Regions from separate parts of the Pseudomonas sp. A genome, predicted to be linked through region 3. Evidence: riboswitches for the same ligand, from Rfam matches in the RefSeq annotation. Region 3 holds a riboswitch; each other region holds the start of a gene.
The links. A riboswitch is a leader RNA that binds a small molecule or an ion and turns the genes downstream of it on or off. The one in region 3 is predicted to bind cobalamin.
Positions count from the first base shown of each region.

Region 1 (5,945 bases), 850 kb from region 3:
CCATTTCAGGTAGCGGTTGACTTCGTAGTGTTCGCAGGCAACGCCGATGAGGGTGCAGACCACCACCACGGCCACGAACTGGATCATTCTTTCCATCAGCAGGTTTCCATCATTGCAGGGGCCGGAAGGGCCGCGGGGCGCACTGTAGCAGGCGACGCAGGCAGGGCAGATCGGCATGCCACACGGCGTAACACTTTTGCACCACTGGTAGGCGCGAGGTTGGCTATTGTGCGGCAATCCCGGCAGCCAAGGAAGGTAACCCCATGACCCGCTACAAAGGTGGCTGCCTGTGCGGCCGTATCCGGTTCTCCGCCAGCGGCGAGCCGCGTTTTCCGCATACCTGCTCGTGCGGGCAGTGCCAGCGACATTCCGGCAGCCTGACCCTGTGCTGGGTGGAGTTCGACAAGGCAGCGGTCGCCTGGACCGGGGAGGGTGGATTGCCTGCGCTGTACCGCTCGTCCGAGGGCTCCTGCCGTGCGTTCTGTGCCACCTGCGGCAGTTCCCTCGGGGCCATTGACGATGCGCCGACGGTGGCCTTGCTGCTGGGCTGCTTCGATGCCAAGGGCGACCAGGCCCTGCGGCCGAGTTCGCATTCGTTTCGGGCTTGTCGGCCGCGTTGGTGGAGGGTGGGGTGAAGGTTGGGGATTGGGGGGAGGCTGACAGGTGTTCGGCGAGGGCCTTGCAGCGCCTGTGAGATCGAGCGCCGCCCGCGCGGCGCATCGCGGGACAAGCCCGCTCCTACATCTATTGCAACGTGCCGAACCTGTTGGGCCATGGTTGCCCGCCTTGGCGCACGACTTGAGATTGAGTAAGGGATATCATGTGCGCCACTTTCCCATGCCGCTCAAGGACGATTGCATGCTGCAGCGCAACAAGATGGTGCCCGAACTGATCGTCAGTGACCTCGATCGCAGTCTGGATTTCTGGGTTTCGTTGTTGGGGTTCGAGATTGCCTATCAGCGCCCGGAGCAGCGCTTTGCCTACCTTGACCTGCAGGGCGCGCAGGTCATGCTCGAGCAGTTCGACGCCGAGGATCACTGGCTTACCGGGCCCCTGGAAAAACCCTTGGGGCGGGGGATCAACCTGCAGATCGACGTCGCGGCGGTCGCGCCGCTGGTCGAGCGGCTCGAGCGCCAGCGCTGGCCGCTGTTCCAGGCGTGCGAGGACGTCTGGTATCGCGCCGACGCCATCGAGGTGGGGCTGCGTCAGTTTCTGGTCCAGGACCCGGATGGTTATCTGCTGAGGCTCGCGCAACGGATGGGCGAGCGTCCGGCACAGTCGAATCTGCGGTAGAGTCCGCGTCCTGCTCATTTGCGCTGTCGCGCTGCAAGCAACCTTACCAGCATTACCAACGTGGGAGCGGGCTTGCCCCGCGATCACCGGCGCTCCACGGTCTTTCTCCTGTGCCATTACCTGGTCCGCCCTGTTGGTACGACGCGGTTTCAGCGTGGTCGCTAACGCCGCCCCACATGACTCAAGACATGCACCAAGGCGGGCAGCGGTACCCTTACAGGACTCACTGGCCCGAAACAGATGTAGGAGCGGGCTTGTCCCGCGATGCGCCGCGCGGGCGGCGCTCGATCTCATAGGCGCTGCAAGGTGCGCGGCGAGCACCTGGTGGCCTTGATACAATCAATAACCCCGCCTCCAAAGACCTTGATAGGGTTGTAAAGCACCCCCAGCCATTTCAGGCACGAAACCGCAGCACCCGCGCCCCATCATACGGATCGACCAGGTAATGAGCCTGAACCCCAAACGTCCCCAATAACCGCTCCGGCGTCAGCACCATTTCGGGCTTCCCCAAGGCCACCAACCGCCCTTGATCCAGGACAGCCAACCGGTCACAGGTCAACGCCTGGTTCAGATCATGCAAGGCCACCAGGGTAGTCACCGGCAACGCCTGCACCTGCCGCAACAGGCTTAACTGGTGCTGGATATCAAGGTGATTGGTCGGCTCGTCAAGCAGCAGCACCTGCGGCCGCTGGGCCAGGGCACGGGCGATGTGCACGCGCTGGCGTTCGCCGCCGGACAGCTCGCCCCACAGGCGCCGACGCAGGTGGCCGGCATCGGCGTCGGCCAGCGCCTGCTCGACGATGGCACGGTCGTCCGCGCCGAACGGCGCCAGGGCCGACAGCCACGGCGTTCGGCCGAGGGCCACGGCGTCATACACGCTGATGGCGTCCAGGGTGTCGGCCTGCTGTTCGACCAGTGCCAGGCTTTGCGCCACGCGCCGACGCGGCATGCGCTCCAGCGCCTCGCCCAGCAAGTGCACGCCGCCACTGCTCGGCGTGCGCAGGCCGGCGAGCAGCTTGAGCAGGGTGGACTTGCCCGAGCCGTTGGGGCCGACCACGCCGAGGGTCTCGCCGGGCATCACGCTCAGGTCGATTCCCTGCAGCACGTCGCGGTCGCCCAGGCGCAGGCTTAGGCCCTCGCAGGCAAGCGGGGCGTGGGCGATGGCGGTCATCACGGTCATGGACGCCCCCGGCGGCTGACCAGGATCAACGCGAACACCGGCGCGCCGATCAAGGCGGTGACCACGCCCACCGGGATCACCTGGCCGGCGATCAGGGTGCGCGAGAGGATGTCGGCGACGATCAGGAACAACGCGCCGCCCAGGGCGCTGGCCGGCAGCAGGCGGCTGTGCCCGGGGCCGAGCAACAGGCGCAGGGCATGGGGGATGACCAGGCCGACGAAACCGATGGCGCCGACGATCGAGACCATCACCGCGGTCACCAGCGCCGTGCAACTGATCAGCAACAATTGCGTGCGTCGCACCGGCACGCCCAGCGAGGCCGCCGAGTCGGCGCCGAAGGTGAAGGCGTCCAGCGCCCGGCGGTGCCACAGGCACACCGCCAGCCCGACCACGGCCACCGGCAGCGCCAGCCACACCGCTGGCCAGCGCACGCCGCTGAGGTTGCCCAGCAGCCAGAACAGGATGCCTCGGGCCTGTTCGGCGGTTGCCGACTTGGTGATCAGAAAGGCCGTCAGCGCGTTGAATAGCTGCGAGCCGGCGATGCCGGCGAGGATCACCTGCGCATTGTCGTGGCGACTGCCGCTGGCCCGCGACAGCACCAGCACCAGGGCGAACGCGGCCAGCGCGCCAATGAAGGCGCCGGCCGACAGCGACAGCACCGCGCCACCGAGGCCGAACAGGCCCACCGCCACGGCGCCGGTCGAGGCGCCCGCCGACAGGCCCAGCAGGTACGGCTCGGCCAGCGGGTTGCGCAGCAGCGCCTGGAGGATCACCCCGCAGGTCGCCAGCCCCGCGCCGCAGGCGGCGGCCACCAGGGTGCGCGGCAGGCGGTAGTTCCAGACGATGCCGGCGTCGATCGGATCGAGCGCATGACCGGCCTGCCACAGCTGGTTGGCCAGCACCTGCCAGACCACCTCGGCGCTGATCCGTGTCTCGCCGATGGCGATCCCGGCGAGCATGGCCAGGCACAGGGCGAGCAGCGCGAAGGCGCTGATGGGCAGCAAGCGGCTCATGGTTGTGGCGCTTTACCGCTGGCAAAGGCGCTGGACAGCACCTCCAGGCCACGGAACAGGCGGATGCCGGCCTGCATGGCGTCGGCGTCGAGGACGATGATCCGGCCTTGCCTGACCGCGTCCATGTTGCGGGTCACCGGGTCGCTGCGCAGGAACTCGAGTTTTTTCCGGTAGTCGTCGGCGGGGTAGCGGCGGCGGTCCATGCGGGCGACGATCAGCCAGGTGGGGTTGGCCCTGGCCAGGGTTTCCCAGCCCACCGCCGGCCATTCTTCGCTGGATTCGACCACGTTGCGCACGCCGAGGGTCTGCAGCATGAAGTCGGCCACGCCCTGGCGACCGGCGACGTAAGGATCGACCTTGAGGTCGGCGCAGGAGAACCAGAACAGCGCGCTGGTGTGGCTCAGGTCCTGGCCGGCCAGGCGTTGTCGGGCCTGGTCCAGCTGGCCCTTGAGCTCGGCATTGAGGCGTTCGCCGCGATCCTGCACGTCGAAGATCTCGGCCAGTTGGCTGACGCTTTTGTAGATGGTGTCGATCCTGAACGGCTGCAGGCGGGTACCGTCGGCGCCCACCAGGTTGTCCTTGCCTTCGCAGTCCGAGGGCAGCAGGTAGGTGGGAATGCCCAGCTCCGCGAACTGTTCGCGGGTGCCGACCGCGCCCTGGGCGCCGACCATCCATTCGAACTGCGCCGTCACCAACTGCGGGCGCTTGCCGACCACCGCCTCGAAGCCCGGTTCGTTGTCGGCCAGGCGCTCGACCTTGTCGTTCTGCGCCTTGAACTCGGGCAGCACGTTGTTGAACCACAGCGAGGTGCCCGCCAGGCGCTCGCCCAGGCCCAGGGCATAGAGCAGCTCGGTGCCGGCCTGGCCGATGGTCACCGCGCGCTGCGGGGCCTGGGCGAAGGTCTGCGTCTGGCCGCAGTTGTCGACGGTCAGCGGGTAGCGGGTGGCGTCGGCGTGGGCCAGGCCCGCCAGTGACAGGCCGGCGAGCAGGGTGGCGAGGCGGTGCGGCATGGTGGGGCGATCTCCTGTCGGGTGGTGCACGGAATGGCCCACGGACAGGCATCGCCAGGCGTCGTGCGCTGAGCACGCGGCCAGGGGCGGATGACCATCCCGGACACCCCGCCGGTTGGTGAATGCGTGCCGGCAGGTCTCCTGACTGGTGCGTCCTGGCCGGCGCCGGCCTTCCCGGGTCGGCAGACCCAGTGGCATCGATGGCGCAGGCTCGGCACCTACAGTTGCGGGGGCAGTTCCCTTTGGCCCGCACTCGGCGCGCCCGGGATTCCCTTTTGATTCCGTGTGGAAACCGGCGGGCGGCATGGTAGACCATCGGGCCATCGGCTGAAAACGCTTTTACAGGTACTTGAGCCAGGCGATGTCGCGCCGCCGCGCCTTGAGCCGGGCGAAGCCGCGCACCGGCAGGTACAGGGCGATCGCCAGCAGTACCGCGACCAGCCACACCGCGCCGATGCCGTCGAAGCCGAAATGGCTGCCCTGGTTCAGGCCGAACAGCGCCACGCAGGCTACATACAGCAGCTTGAGCACATACAGGTGCAGCAGGTAGAAGAACATCGGCGCTGCGCCGAACACCGCCAGCGGGCCGATCCAGCGGGCCTCGCCGGCACGCTCGAACGCGCGTAGCAGCAACAGGCCGACGCCCAGGGTAATGGCCAGGAACAGCAGTGACGGCGGGTACTTGGTGATGTTGAAGAAGCTCATCAGCGTTTGGCCGACGCTGGCGTAGAAGGTCCACGGCGCCTCGCCATAGCCGTTGAAAATACGCAATACGACGAAGCCGAGCAGCAGCATCACACCGCCGAGCAGCAGGCGGTGTTGGCGCTCGCCGGCATCGCTGGTGCGGCTGAACCAGGGGCCGAGCCCGTAGCCGAGGGCGATCACGCCGATCCACGGCAGCACCGGGTAGGAAGTGCGCAGGCGCAGGCTGTCGGACAGCTCCAGCCAGCTGCGCTCGTGCAGGATCGCCCAGGGTACATGCAGCGCCGAGTGCGGCGCGAAATGCAGGCCATCGAGCAGGTTGTGGCCGGCGACGATCAGCGCGCCCAGGGCGAGCAGCAGCGGGCGTGGCAGCCACACCAGCAGAGACAGGGCGATCATGCTCAGGCCGATGGCCCAGATCACCTGCAGGTAGATCACGCCCGGCGGCAACTGGAAGGTCCAGGCGAAGTTGACCAGGGTGAGCTCCAGCAACACCAGGAACAGGCCGCGCTTGAACAGGAATGCCGCTACATCGCCCCGGTCCTGGTGCTTTTCACCGTAGAGCCAGGCCGACAACCCGGTGAGCAGCACGAACATCGGCGCGCACAGGTGCGCCAGGGTGCGGCTGACGAACAGGCTGGGGTCGGTGGCGTCGATCGCGTCGATGGTCATCGGGTCGCTGACCTGGCGGTGCAGGAAGAAGGTTTCGCGCACGTGGTCCAGCAGCATGAACAGGATCACCAGGCC
Region 1 covers NZ_CM149873.1:3,135,342-3,141,286, forward strand. The annotation lists gene AC0MAZ_RS14170 (hypothetical protein) at 1-96, opposite strand, end outside; gene AC0MAZ_RS14175 (GFA family protein) at 264-635, shown strand; gene AC0MAZ_RS14180 (bleomycin resistance protein) at 859-1,293, shown strand; gene AC0MAZ_RS14185 (ABC transporter ATP-binding protein) at 1,688-2,473, opposite strand; gene AC0MAZ_RS14190 (FecCD family ABC transporter permease) at 2,470-3,486, opposite strand; gene AC0MAZ_RS14195 (ABC transporter substrate-binding protein) at 3,483-4,496, opposite strand; cobalamin riboswitch at 4,611-4,808, opposite strand; gene AC0MAZ_RS14200 (acetyltransferase domain-containing protein) at 4,836-5,945, opposite strand, start outside.
Region 1: it holds a riboswitch for cobalamin, as region 3 does, so the genes downstream of both, AC0MAZ_RS14195 (ABC transporter substrate-binding protein) here and cobO (cob(I)yrinic acid a,c-diamide adenosyltransferase) in region 3, are expected to answer to the same signal.

Region 2 (5,945 bases), 2.0 Mb from region 3:
CGCTGACCAAGTACATCGGCGGCCACGGCACCAGCATCGGCGGCATCGTCATCGACTCGGGCACATTCCCCTGGGCCGACCACAAGCAGCGTTTCGCCCTGCTCAATACTCCCGACCCGTCCTACCACGGCGTCACCTATACCGAAGCCTTCGGCCCCGCCGCCTTCATCGGTCGCTGCCGCGTGGTGCCGCTGCGCAACACCGGCGCCGCGCTGTCGCCATTCAATGCCTTCCTGATCCTGCAAGGCCTGGAGACCCTGGCCCTGCGCATGGAGCGCCATACCGAGAATGCGCTCAAGGTCGCCCGCTACCTGCAGGAACACGACCAGGTGGCCTGGGTGAAATATGCCGGCCTGCCGGACCACCCCGAGCACCAACTGGCCCGGCGCTACACCGGCGGCAAGCCGGCGGCGATCCTGTCGTTCGGCATCAAGGGCGGCCAGGCCGCCGGGGCGCGCTTCATCGATGCGCTGCAACTGGTGGTGCGCCTGGTCAACATCGGCGACGCCAAGTCGCTGGCCTGCCACCCCGCCTCCACCACCCATCGTCAACTCAACGACGAAGAGCTGGAGAAGGCCGGCGTACCGCGCGACATGGTGCGCCTGTCGATCGGCATCGAGCACAGCGACGACATCATCGCCGACCTCTCCCAGGCCCTTGAGGCCAGCCGCGGCTGATCGACCCGCGCCCCACCCAATGCCGACGGCGGGCGCGTACCCTGCAGAACCGGAACCTCGCGTAATGACCCTTTTCTACCTGAAACTCCTGGTCACCCCGCTGCTGATGTGGGCCATCTCCCTCGCCTCGCGGCGCTGGGGCGGACTGCTCGGCGGGCTGCTGTCCGGTCTGCCGATCACCTCGGCCCTGGTGATGACCTTCCTGTGCCTGGAGCAAGGCACGGGCTTCGCCCTGGGCGCGGTGCCCGGCGCGCTGGGTGGGTTGGCGGCGGTGCAGGCCACCTACGCCTTCTACCTGTTCGCCACGCGCAGGGTCGATATCGCCCCGGCCGTGCTGCTGGCGATCCTGTTCTACGGCCTGGCGGCCTATGCCTTCACCCACTGGGGTGGGCTTTACCTGTCGGTGGCCGTGGCGCTGCTGCTGATCGGCGTGCTGATCCGCGCCAGTGGCCGCGAGCCCAGGCCCGACACCCTCGCCCGTCCCCGGCAGCGGTATTGGGAGATTCCCTTGCGCATGGTATCGGCCACCTCGCTGCTGATGATCACCACCAGCCTGGCCAGCTGGCTGGGGCCGGCCACCAGCGGCATGCTGGCGCCAATACCGGTGATCGCCTGGCCGCTGGTGGTGTTCGCCCATGTGCAGGGCGGCCGAGCCGGGATGGCGGCGATGGTGCGGGGCAATGCCATTGGTGCGCTGGGAGTGATTGCATTCTACCTGGCGATGGCGGGGTTGCTGGAACGATTGGGGGTTGCCGTGACCATCGGCCTCGCCATGGGCCTGGCAGTGGCACTGACCGTCGCGTTGGCGGCGGCGCTGCGCCGGGTACCGACCGATTGACCAGTGATTCGAACAGGTCCCGGGTTTGATCCATCCTCCCTGGGGCCAGCCCCTCCAGCGAAATATCGACTAGCCTGAATGCTCCTGTTGCCAACCTGACAAGGTGAAGACGATGAGCATGATGGACTGGGACGCCTACCGTAAGCAGTTGATGGCCGGCATCGGCGATCTCAAGCAACTCTCACCCGATACCGTGGCCGGCTACGCGACCGCCAGCGGCGCCGGGGCCAAGACCAATCACCTGGACGCCAAGACCCGTGAGCTGATCTCATTGGCCGTCGCCGTCACCACCCGCTGCGACGGCTGCATTGCCGTGCATTCGCAGCAGGCGGTCAAGCACGGCGCCACCCGCGAGGAGATCGCCGAGGCCCTGGGCGTGGCGGTGGCAATGAACGCCGGCGCCGCGCTGGTCTACTCGGCCAGGGCGCTGGACGCCGTGGGCAAGACTGGCGCCTGAAACTTCATGGCGCCGCCGCCCTTGCGCGACGGCGCCGCGACACCCAGACTTGGCGGTTCAGCCCGTGCAGGAACCACCATGATCCAGATCCGCCCCATGACCCCGGAAGACTTCGAACGCTTCTGGCCGACCTTCCAGGCCATTGTCCAGGCCCGCCAGACCTACGCCTTCGACCCGGCCCTGGACGTCGACCAGGCGCGTCGGTTGTGGCTGGAAACCCCGTTGCGCACCCTGGTGGCCGAGGACGACGGCGTGCTGCTCGGCTCCTACTTCCTCAAGGCCAATGCCGCCGGCCCCGGCGGGCATGTCGGCAACTGCGGCTACATGGTCTGCGAGCAGGCCCGCGGCCGGGGCGTGGCCAGGCTGATGTGCGAGCACTCGCAGAAGCTGGCGCGCCAGGAGGGCTTCCTGGCCCTGCAGTTCAATTCGGTGGTGGCCAGCAACGAGGTGGCGGTGGCGCTGTGGCACAAGCTCGGCTTCGAGACCGTCGGCCGCCTGCCCAGGGCTTACCGCCATGCCGAGCTGGGCCTGGTGGACTGCCTGGTGATGTACAAGTGGCTGGCAGACGAGCCGGTGGTGGAAAAGCCGGCGCTGCTGATCGGACGCAAGAATATCGAGGCGCGGGTTTCGCGTCGGCGCGGGCGCTGAACCCATCGCGGGGCAAGCCCGCTCCCACGATCCGATTGCCTGGAGCTGCCAGGGTATCGCCGTGGGAGCGGGCTTGCCCCGCGATCAGCGACAACGCAATTGCAGCTAACCCATTGCCCCACCAGATATTTTCCTGCCACCCAGGCGATTGACTCGCCACCCGTTCGATGGTCAGATGCGCGCCAGTTTCAGGTGTCCTGCGCCGCCGCGCGCAGGGTGAAACGGGAAGCCGGTGCGTCGTTGTCACGACAAGTCCGGCGCTGCCCCCGCAACGGTAAGCGAGCGAATCCTTCGACAGACCACTGTGCGCACGCATGGGAAGGTGAAGGCTTCATGCTCCTCGCAAGCCCGGAGACCGGCCTGAGGCTTCACTTGGCAACCCGCGGTGGGCGGGCGCAGGCCGGTATCCGCGCGCGCCTGCGTGCGCGCTTCGCCGTTGCGTGTTTTCCACCGGGATCCATTCCTTCCTGCAGCAGTGGAACGACATGTCCCGATTCAACAAGCTTCACACCCTGGCGGCCTGCCTGGCCGTGTCCCTGCCAGCACTGGCCGACGACCATGAAGTGGCGCCCCTCACCCTGCCCTCCACGGCGATCACCGACACCCGCGAGCCACAGGTCATCGACCTGGCCACGCCAACCCCGGCCGGCTCGCGCCTGAACCTCAGCGCCCTGGACACCCCGGCCAGCACCAGCAGCCTGACCGAGGCGCAGATCCAGCAGCGCAACAACCTCACCGTGCAGGACGCCGTGACCCGCTCGCCGGGCCTGACCTTCATCGGCACACCGGGCGACGGCGGTACCGGCCTGTCGGCCCGGGGCTTCACCGGGCAGAGTTCGGTGATGACCCTGTTCGACGGCTCGCGCCTGTACGCCGGCGCCGGCACCCTGACCTTTCCGGTCGACCCGTGGATGGTCGAGCGCATCGACGTGGTCCGCGGCCCCGCCTCGGTGCTGTACGGCGAAGGCGCCACCGGCGCGGTGGTCAACGTGGTGCCGAAGAAGCCGTACGCCGGTGACATCCGCAACCACCTGCGCCTGGGCTACGGCTCCTGGGACCGCCAGCAACTGGGCCTGGACAGCGGCGGCAGCCTGAGCGAGCGGCTGAGCTACCGCGTGACCCTCAACCAGCAGGCCGGCAACGGCTGGGTCGACCGCACCGACTCGCGCAGCCTGGCGCTCAGCGCCGCCCTGCGCTTCGATGCCAGCGACGACCTGAGCTTCACCCTCGCCCACGAACGCGGCGATGCGCAACCAGCCAACTACTACGGCACCCCGCTGATCGACGGGCACCTGCGCAGCAGCGTGCGCCGCAAGAACTACAACGTCAGCAACGACGAACAGCGCTACCACGACGAGTGGACGCGCCTGACCACCGACTGGACCCTCAGCGACAGTGTCAGCGCCAGCAACCAGCTGTACTACATCAAGAGCCGCCGCCAGTGGCGCAACGCCGAGTCCTACGCCTGGGACGCCGCCAACGGCGTAATCCAGCGCGGCAGCTTCCTCGAGATTCGCCATAACCAGGAGCAGCTCGGCGATCGCCAGAGCTTCACCTTCGACCATGGCCTGTTCGGCCTGGCCAACAAGACCGTGGTCGGCGCCGAATACAACCGCATCCGCTTCAACGTCGACAGCAACTCGCCCTACAGCGATGGCAGCAGCGACCCGCTCGACCCGTGGCATCCGGCTCCGGGCGGTTTCCACAGCCTCAGCCCGACCCGCGCGCAGACGCTGTCCAAGGTCGACACCTTCGCCCTGTTCGCCGAAAACCGCACCCAGCTGAGCGACCGTCTCGCACTGGTCACCGGCATCCGCCGCGACCAGAACCACATCGACCGTGACGACTTGGTCAACAACGCCCGCAGCGACCGCAGCCTGCAAGGCGGCAACTGGCGCGCCGGGCTGGTGTACGCGCTCACCGACGACCTGTCGCTGTACGGGCAGTACTCCACCAGCGAGGACGGCGTCGGCGACCTGCTCACCCAGCGCCCGAACAAGCGCCTGGAGCTGACCGAAGCGAAGCAGACCGAGATCGGCCTCAAGCAACGTTTCTGGGATACCCGTGGCGAGTGGACGCTGGCGGCCTATCACATCGTCAAGAAGAAACTGCCGGTGTACAACCCGCTCACCCACGACAGCCAGCAGGCCGGCCAGCAGACCTCCGACGGCCTGGAGGCCAGCCTGGAACTGGCGCTGGGCAACCAGTGGCAGCTCTCGGCCAATGCCGCTTTGGTGCGGGCCAAGTACGACGATTTCCTCGAGGAAGGCAACAACGGCACGGTGCACGACCGCGCCGGCAACCGCCCGCAGGATGTGCCGCGGCGCACCGCCAACCTGTGGCTGAGCAAGGGATTCGGCCAGGCCGTGGATGCCGGTATCGGCCTGCGCTATGTGGATGAGCGCTACTCCAGCGCGGCCAACGACCAGCGCGTGCCGGGTTACACGGTGGTCGACGCCAACCTGGGCTGGCAGGTGCTGCCCGATGTGCGCCTGGGCCTGCAGTTGAACAACCTGTTCGACCGCCAGTACGCCCAGTCCAGCTTCAGCGGCGAGCAATGGCTGCTGGGCGCGCCGCGCTCGTATTTCGCCACGGTCGACTACAGCTTCTGAGGCAGGTACAGCCCACTCGGGGTTCAAAACGTAAATCTCCGATCTGACTGGGGCAGCGTGGGAGCGGGCTTGCCCCGCGATGCTTCGCCAACCTGGGCCGACGTCATCGCGGGGCAAGCCCGCTCCCACGCTGTTCCTGCAAAGCCTCGGCGCCTGCGCCTGTCGCGCGGCGCTTGATCGGCGCCGCGCCAGGTGCTCGACTTAGCGCTACGCCTCCGTCACAAGCAGCGCGCCATGACCGACATCCCGCAGATCCCCACCCCGCCCGTGCACGCCCTGGATCAGCCGCGCACCCTGCTGTTCCTCGCCTACCCGCAGATGGGCCTGCTCGACCTCACCGGCGCGCAGACGGTGTTCTGGGCCGCGACCAAGGCCCGTACCGCGCGTGGCCTGTCGGGCTATCGCCTGGTCACTGCCAGCCTCGAAGGCGGCTTGGTGCCCACCGCAGAAGGCCTGTCGATAGGCACCGAACCGTTGGCACCCTGGTTGTGCGAGCCGTTTGACACCCTGGTGGTGCCCGGCGCACCGGAGATCGTCCACACCCTCCCCGATCACGCCGAGCTGATCGCCTGGCTGGCCCAGGCCGCCCAGCGCGCCCGACGCACCGCCTCGGTGTGCAGCGGCACCTTCCTGCTGGCCGCCGCCGGCCTGCTCGACGGCCGCCGGGCCGCCACCCACTGGGCGATGTGCGATGCGCTGCACCGGCGCTTCCC
Region 2 covers NZ_CM149873.1:4,322,842-4,328,786, forward strand. The annotation lists gene AC0MAZ_RS19135 (bifunctional O-acetylhomoserine aminocarboxypropyltransferase/cysteine synthase) at 1-677, shown strand, start outside; gene AC0MAZ_RS19140 (hypothetical protein) at 742-1,515, shown strand; gene AC0MAZ_RS19145 (carboxymuconolactone decarboxylase family protein) at 1,628-1,972, shown strand; gene AC0MAZ_RS19150 (GNAT family N-acetyltransferase) at 2,051-2,620, shown strand; cobalamin riboswitch at 2,794-2,998, shown strand; gene AC0MAZ_RS19155 (TonB-dependent receptor) at 3,106-5,232, shown strand; gene AC0MAZ_RS19160 (GlxA family transcriptional regulator) at 5,467-5,945, shown strand, end outside.
Region 2: it holds a riboswitch for cobalamin, as region 3 does, so the genes downstream of both, AC0MAZ_RS19155 (TonB-dependent receptor) here and cobO (cob(I)yrinic acid a,c-diamide adenosyltransferase) in region 3, are expected to answer to the same signal.

Region 3 (5,945 bases):
CCTGTTCGCTTGCCGACAGCAGCTCCAGGGTGCCGACCAGGTGGGCGAACACGCCGCCCCGGTTGATATCGGCCACCAGGATCACCGGGCAGTCGACCGCCTCGGCGAAGCCCATGTTGGCGATGTCGCCGGCCCGCAGGTTGATCTCCGCCGGGGAGCCGGCACCTTCGACCATCACTACCGGATAGGCTGCGCTCAGGCGCTCGTGGGACGCCAGCACCGCCTGCATGGCGATGGCCTTGTAGTCGTGGTAGGCGACGGCGTTCATGCTGGTCACCGCGCGGCCATGGACGATCACCTGGGCACCAGTATCGCTGTTGGGCTTGAGCAGCACCGGGTTCATGTCGGTGTGCGGCGCCAGCCGGCAGGCCTGGGCCTGCACCGCCTGGGCGCGGCCGATCTCGCCGCCGTCGGCGGTCACGGCGCTGTTGAGGGCCATGTTCTGCGGCTTGAACGGCACCACGGCAACGCCCTGGCGCAGCAGCCAGCGGCACAGGGCGGTGACCAGCGTGCTCTTGCCGGCATCGGAGGTGGTGCCTTGCACCATGAGGGTGGTCATGCCGATTCCTTCTGGTAGTCCGCCAGGGCCTGGGCCAGACGTTGTTCGTCCGACGCCGTGGCAGGCAGGCCGAAACGCAGCGCGGGCGGCTGCTCGAACAAGCGCACCAGGATGCCACGGCGGGCGAGAAATTCATGCAGGTGCGCGGCACGCTCATCACGCACGTACTGGAACAGGTCGCAGCCACCGCTGGGTGGCAGGCCTGCACCATCAAGCAAGGTGGCCATACGCTGGCTGGCCTGGGCGCAACGGGCAATTTGTGCCTGGTGCGCCGCGTCGTCGGCAAAACACGCCTGCCCCAGCTCACGGGTCGGGCCGCTGACGGTCCAGGGCCCGAGTGCCTCGGCCAGGCGTCGCAGCACATCCACCTGGGCGACGACAAACCCCAGCCGCACGCCGGCCAGGCCGAAGAACTTGCCGAACGAGCGCAACACGATCAAGCCCGGTTGCCCGGCCTGATCGACCACACTGTGTTCGGGCGTGTTGTCCATGAAGGCTTCGTCCACCAGCAGCCAGCTACCGCGCTCGGCCAGGCGCGTATGCCAGGCCAGCAGGCGTTCGCGGGTCACCCGGCGGCCAGTGGGGTTGTTGGGGTTGACCAGCACCAGCACGTCGAGGCTGTCGAGCACGTCCTCGACCTCGGTCTCGTCCAGTTCGACCAGCGTGTGCCCTGCCCGTGCCCAGGCATGCGGATGCTCGGCATAGCACGGCGACAGGACCCCGACCCGCCCGACCGGGCGCAAGTACGGCAAGGCCTGGATCGCCGCCTGGGAACCGGCCACCGCCAGCAACGGCTGCGCGCCGTAGTACTGCCGCGCCGCCGCCTCCAGGCCATCCTCGGTCTCCGGCAGGCGGGCCCAGGCCTCCAGCGGAATCGGCGGTATCGGGTAAGGCCATGGCGCGATACCGCTGGACAGGTCGAGCCACTGCTCCCGAGGGATGGCGTACTGTTTCACCGCCCGCAGCAGGCGGCCACCGTGTTCAAGCATTCATATAGGCTCCCACGCAGATCAACAGCACCCACAGCCACACGCCGCGCTGCACCAGGCTCCAGCCGCGCTCGATGGCATCGGCGTCGGCCATTGGCCCTTCACCCAGGCGCGGCCGTTCGTGCAACTCGCCGTGATACACCGCCGGGCCGCCCAGCTCCACGCCCAGCGCACCGGCCCCCGTCGCCATCACCGGGCCGGCGTTCGGGCTGTCCCACAGCGGCGCCTGGCTGCGCCAGCAGGCCAGGGCCAGGCGGGTCTTGCCCAGCAGCGCATAGGTCAGCGCCACCAGCCTGGCGGGAATATAGTTCAGGCCATCGTCGATGCGCGCCGCGCACCAGCCAAAGCGCTCGAAGCGCTCGTTACGATAGCCCCACATCGCGTCCAGGGTATTGCTCAGGCGATACAGCACCACCCCCGGCGCGCCGGCCACGACGAACCAGAACAGCGCGGCGAACACCGCGTCGCTGCCGTTCTCCAACACCGACTCGGTAGCCGCCCGGGCCACGGCGGGCTCGTCCAGCTCGCGGGTCTCGCGGCTGACCAGGTAACCGACGCGCCGCCGCGCCTCGGCCAGGTCGCCCTGGCGCAGCGCCTGGGCCACCGGCAGCACATGCTCGCCCAGGCTGCGCAGGCCCAAGGCGCAGTACAGCGCCAGCACATCCACCAGCCAGCCGATATACGGCAGCCACGACAGGATCAGCGCCAGCAGAGTCAGCGGCACCACGGCCAGGAACCACGCGGTAACGCCATGGCTGCGCCAGCCGCGCCCGCCGGCGTTGAAACGTTGTTCCAGGCGCGAGGCGAAGTTGCCGAAACCCACCAGCGGATGACGTCGACGCGGCTCGCCCAGCAGCGCATCCAGGGCCACGCCCGCCACGGTCAGCAAGGCCACGCTCATGGACGCTCTCCCCAATGGTTTTCGTACAGCATCTCGCTCAACGGTCGTTGCTCGGCCCAGTCTTCCAGTACCAACATCGGTGCCGGATAGAACTCGGTCACCGGCCCCAGGCACAGCACCGCCATGGGCTTGGCGCCGGCGGGCATGCCCAGCAGCTCGGCCAGGGCCTCGGGGTCGAACAGCGACACCCAGCCCATGCCCAGCCCTTCGGCACGCGCCGCCAGCCACAGGTTCTGGATGGCGCAGGCCAGCGAGGCCAGGTCCATCTCGGGCAAGGTGCGGCGACCGAAGACGTGCGCCTCGCGCTTGTCCATCAACGCCGCCACCAGCACTTCGGCGCAGTCGTTGATGCCTTCGACCTTGAGCTTCATGAATTCATCGGAGCGCTCGCCCAGGGCCTCGGCGGTGCGTACCCGCTCCTGCTCCACCAGCGCCTGGATCCGCTCGCGCAATGCACGCTGGCTGATACGGATGAAGCGCCACGGCTGCATCAGGCCCACGCTGGGTGCCTGATGGGCGGCGGCGAGCAGGCGCCCGAGCAACTCGGGGGCCACCTCGCCCCCGGCGAAATGGCGCATGTCGCGGCGTTCGCCAATGGCCCGGTAGATGGCCTGGCGTTCGGCTTCACTGTAGGCGTGTCGGCTCATGGTCGCAGCAGCGCCGCCGCCGCATCGGGGTTGGAGGGGAAATAGAAGTGCACGTAGGAGGCGGTCAGGCGCCCCAGGCGATAGACCGCCTCGTTGCCCCGCCCACCGTTGGGGCTCAGGCCACGGGCGATCGGCGCCAGCTCGGTGCTGGTCAGCGAATGGTGGTAGGTGTGGCCACGCAGGGTGCCTTCAGGCAGTTCGACCGCCTGCAGGGCCAGGGCCGCCAGGCGCTTCTGCATGGTTGCCTCGCCCGGCAGCAGGCCCAGCAGCGCGGCGCGCTCGCCCGCCACGTCGGTCAGTGCGTCGAGCAGGTAGAGCATGCCACCGCACTCGGCCAGCAGCGGCTTGCCGGCGGCATGATGGGCGCGGATCGCCTCCAGCATCGGCGCGTTGGCGGCCAGGGCCTGGTGATGCAGCTCAGGGTAGCCGCCGGGCAGGTAGAGGCTGTCCACCACGGGAAGCTCGCGATCATGCACCGGCGAGAAGAACTCCAGCTGCGCACCGAGGCCGCGCAGCAGGTCGAGGTTGGCACCGTAGGTGAACGCAAAGGCTTCGTCGCGGGCCACGCCGATGCGCACCCCGGTCAGCGACGAGGTCACGCTCACCGGCTCAGGCCCGGCAAAACTGACCGGTGGCGGCAACGCGGCATCGCAGCTGGCACCGAGCGCTTCGGCGGCAGCGTCCAGTCGAGCATCCAGATCGTTCAACTCGCTGGCCTGGACCAGGCCGAGGTGGCGGCTGGGCAGCTCGATGCCGCGCTCGCGGGACAACCCGCCGTACCAGCGCAGGCCTTCGGTCAGGCTGCCTTCGAGCAGTTGCGCATGGCGCAGGCTGCCGACCCGGTTGGCCAGCACCCCGGCGAACGGCAGGTCGGGCTGGTAGCGCGCCAGGCCCAGGGCCAGGGCGCCGAAGGTCTGGGCCATGGCCGTGCCGTCGATCACCGCCAGCACCGGCACGCCGAAGTGGCGTGCCAGGTCGGCGCTTGACGGGGTACCGTCGAACAGGCCCATCACGCCTTCGATCAGGATCAGGTCGGCCTCGCCCGCCGCTTCCCACAACAGGCGACGACTTTCCTCGGCGCCAATCATCCACAGGTCGAGCTGGTAGACCGGCGCGCCGCTGGCGCGCTCCAGGATCATCGGATCGAGAAAGTCAGGCCCGCACTTGAACACCCGCACCTTACGCCCGAGGTTGCGGTGCAGGCGAGCCAGGGCGGCGGTGACCGTGGTCTTGCCTTGGCCCGAGGCCGGGGCCGCGATCAGCACGGCGGGACACTGGCGCGACTCACTCACAGTTCGACGCCCTTCTGCGCGCGGATACCGGCCTGGAAGGCGTGCTTGAGCATGCCCATCTCGGTGACGGTGTCGGCCAGTTCGATCATTTCCGGCTTGGCGGCGCGACCGGTGACGATCACATGCTGCATCGGTGGACGGGCCTGGATATCCGAAAGCACCTGATCGAGGTCCAGGTAGCCATGTTTGAGGGCGATATTCAGCTCATCGAGCACGACGAACTGGATCGACGAGTCCTGCAGCAACTGCCGCGACACCGCCCAGGCTGCCTCGGCGGCGGCAATGTCACGCTGGCGGTCCTGGGTTTCCCAGGTAAAGCCCTCGCCCATCACGTGGTAGCGCACCTGCTCGGGGAAACGACGGAAGAACAGCTCCTCGCCGGTACTGTTGCGGCCCTTGATGAACTGCACCACGCCGCATTGCATGCCGTGGCCCAGGGCGCGGGCGAGCATGCCGAAGGCCGAGCTGCTCTTGCCCTTGCCATTGCCGGTCAGCACCAGCAGCAGGCCGCATTCGTTGGGGGAATTGGCGATGCGCTCGTCGATGATCGCCTTCTTGCGCTGCATGCGCGCCAGGTGACGTTCGTCGCGTTCGATGGATTCGCTCATCAGGGGTCTCCGCAGGCTGTCGCGGCGGCGGCGACAGATAAAAGGCAGGCAGACGAGGAGCGCGCAGGGGGCATGGCAACGGCCACATCGCACCGCGCATCACCCTCCGTGATGCCGTTTGGCAGTGACAGGCCGGTCTCCGGGCTCATGAGCGGGCGCAGGCCCTGGCCACGCGCCTTCCCGGACTTGGAAATCCAGTGGCCTTGCGTAACCGTCGACTCATCTACCGTTGCGGGGGCAGCGCCGGGCTCGCGCCTGCTGGCGCCCACCGGCTTCCCAGTTTCACCCTGCCGAACCGCGGCTCGCAGGGCACCTGAAACACGCCGCGAAGGTTAGAGGGTTGAATCGGGAGCGTCAATCGAACGAGGGCCGATCTGGCCTGGATCAATGGCCGATCCGCCAGCTTGTGCCACACTCAAAGCAGTGATATCACATAGCCACCATTTTATCGGCTGACCTCGATCACAATGACAAGGAGAGCGCAGCATGCAAGGCCTGATCATCAACAACCCGCGCCTGGAGTTCCTGCGCCCGGCCCTGGAACGCTGGGTCGACTGCATCGACCGCTTCAACCAGCTGCAGGGCGACAACGAGGCACCCTACTGGCACGGCACCGCCGCCAACGTCGGCCTGCTCGCCGCGGCCGCCTGGCAGGGTGAGCTGGTGGCGTTGGAACGGCACATGAGCAAGAAGCAGCGCGACGAGGGCGAGCGCGATGGGCGCTGCGACCTGTCGATCAGCAGCGCCGAGGAGTCGCTGTACCTGCACGCCGGCCAGCGCTGGCCACGCATCGCCCGCCTCGACCTGACAGCAGCCCTGCAGGAAACCGCCGCCCTGGCCAAGCCGATCGCCTATGGCAGCCAGCTCAAGGCCGGGGCGCTGTTCGTCACCCCGTGGAAGGCCGGCCAGCATGCCAGCCCCGAGGAATTGCAGGACCTGGTGGACGACC
Region 3 covers NZ_CM149873.1:2,283,185-2,289,129, reverse strand. The annotation lists gene AC0MAZ_RS10350 (cobyric acid synthase) at 1-559, opposite strand, end outside; gene cobD (threonine-phosphate decarboxylase CobD) at 556-1,548, opposite strand; gene cbiB (adenosylcobinamide-phosphate synthase CbiB) at 1,541-2,449, opposite strand; gene bluB (5,6-dimethylbenzimidazole synthase) at 2,446-3,096, opposite strand; gene AC0MAZ_RS10330 (cobyrinate a,c-diamide synthase) at 3,093-4,388, opposite strand; gene cobO (cob(I)yrinic acid a,c-diamide adenosyltransferase) at 4,385-4,996, opposite strand; cobalamin riboswitch at 5,110-5,328, opposite strand; gene AC0MAZ_RS10320 (hypothetical protein) at 5,483-5,945, shown strand, end outside.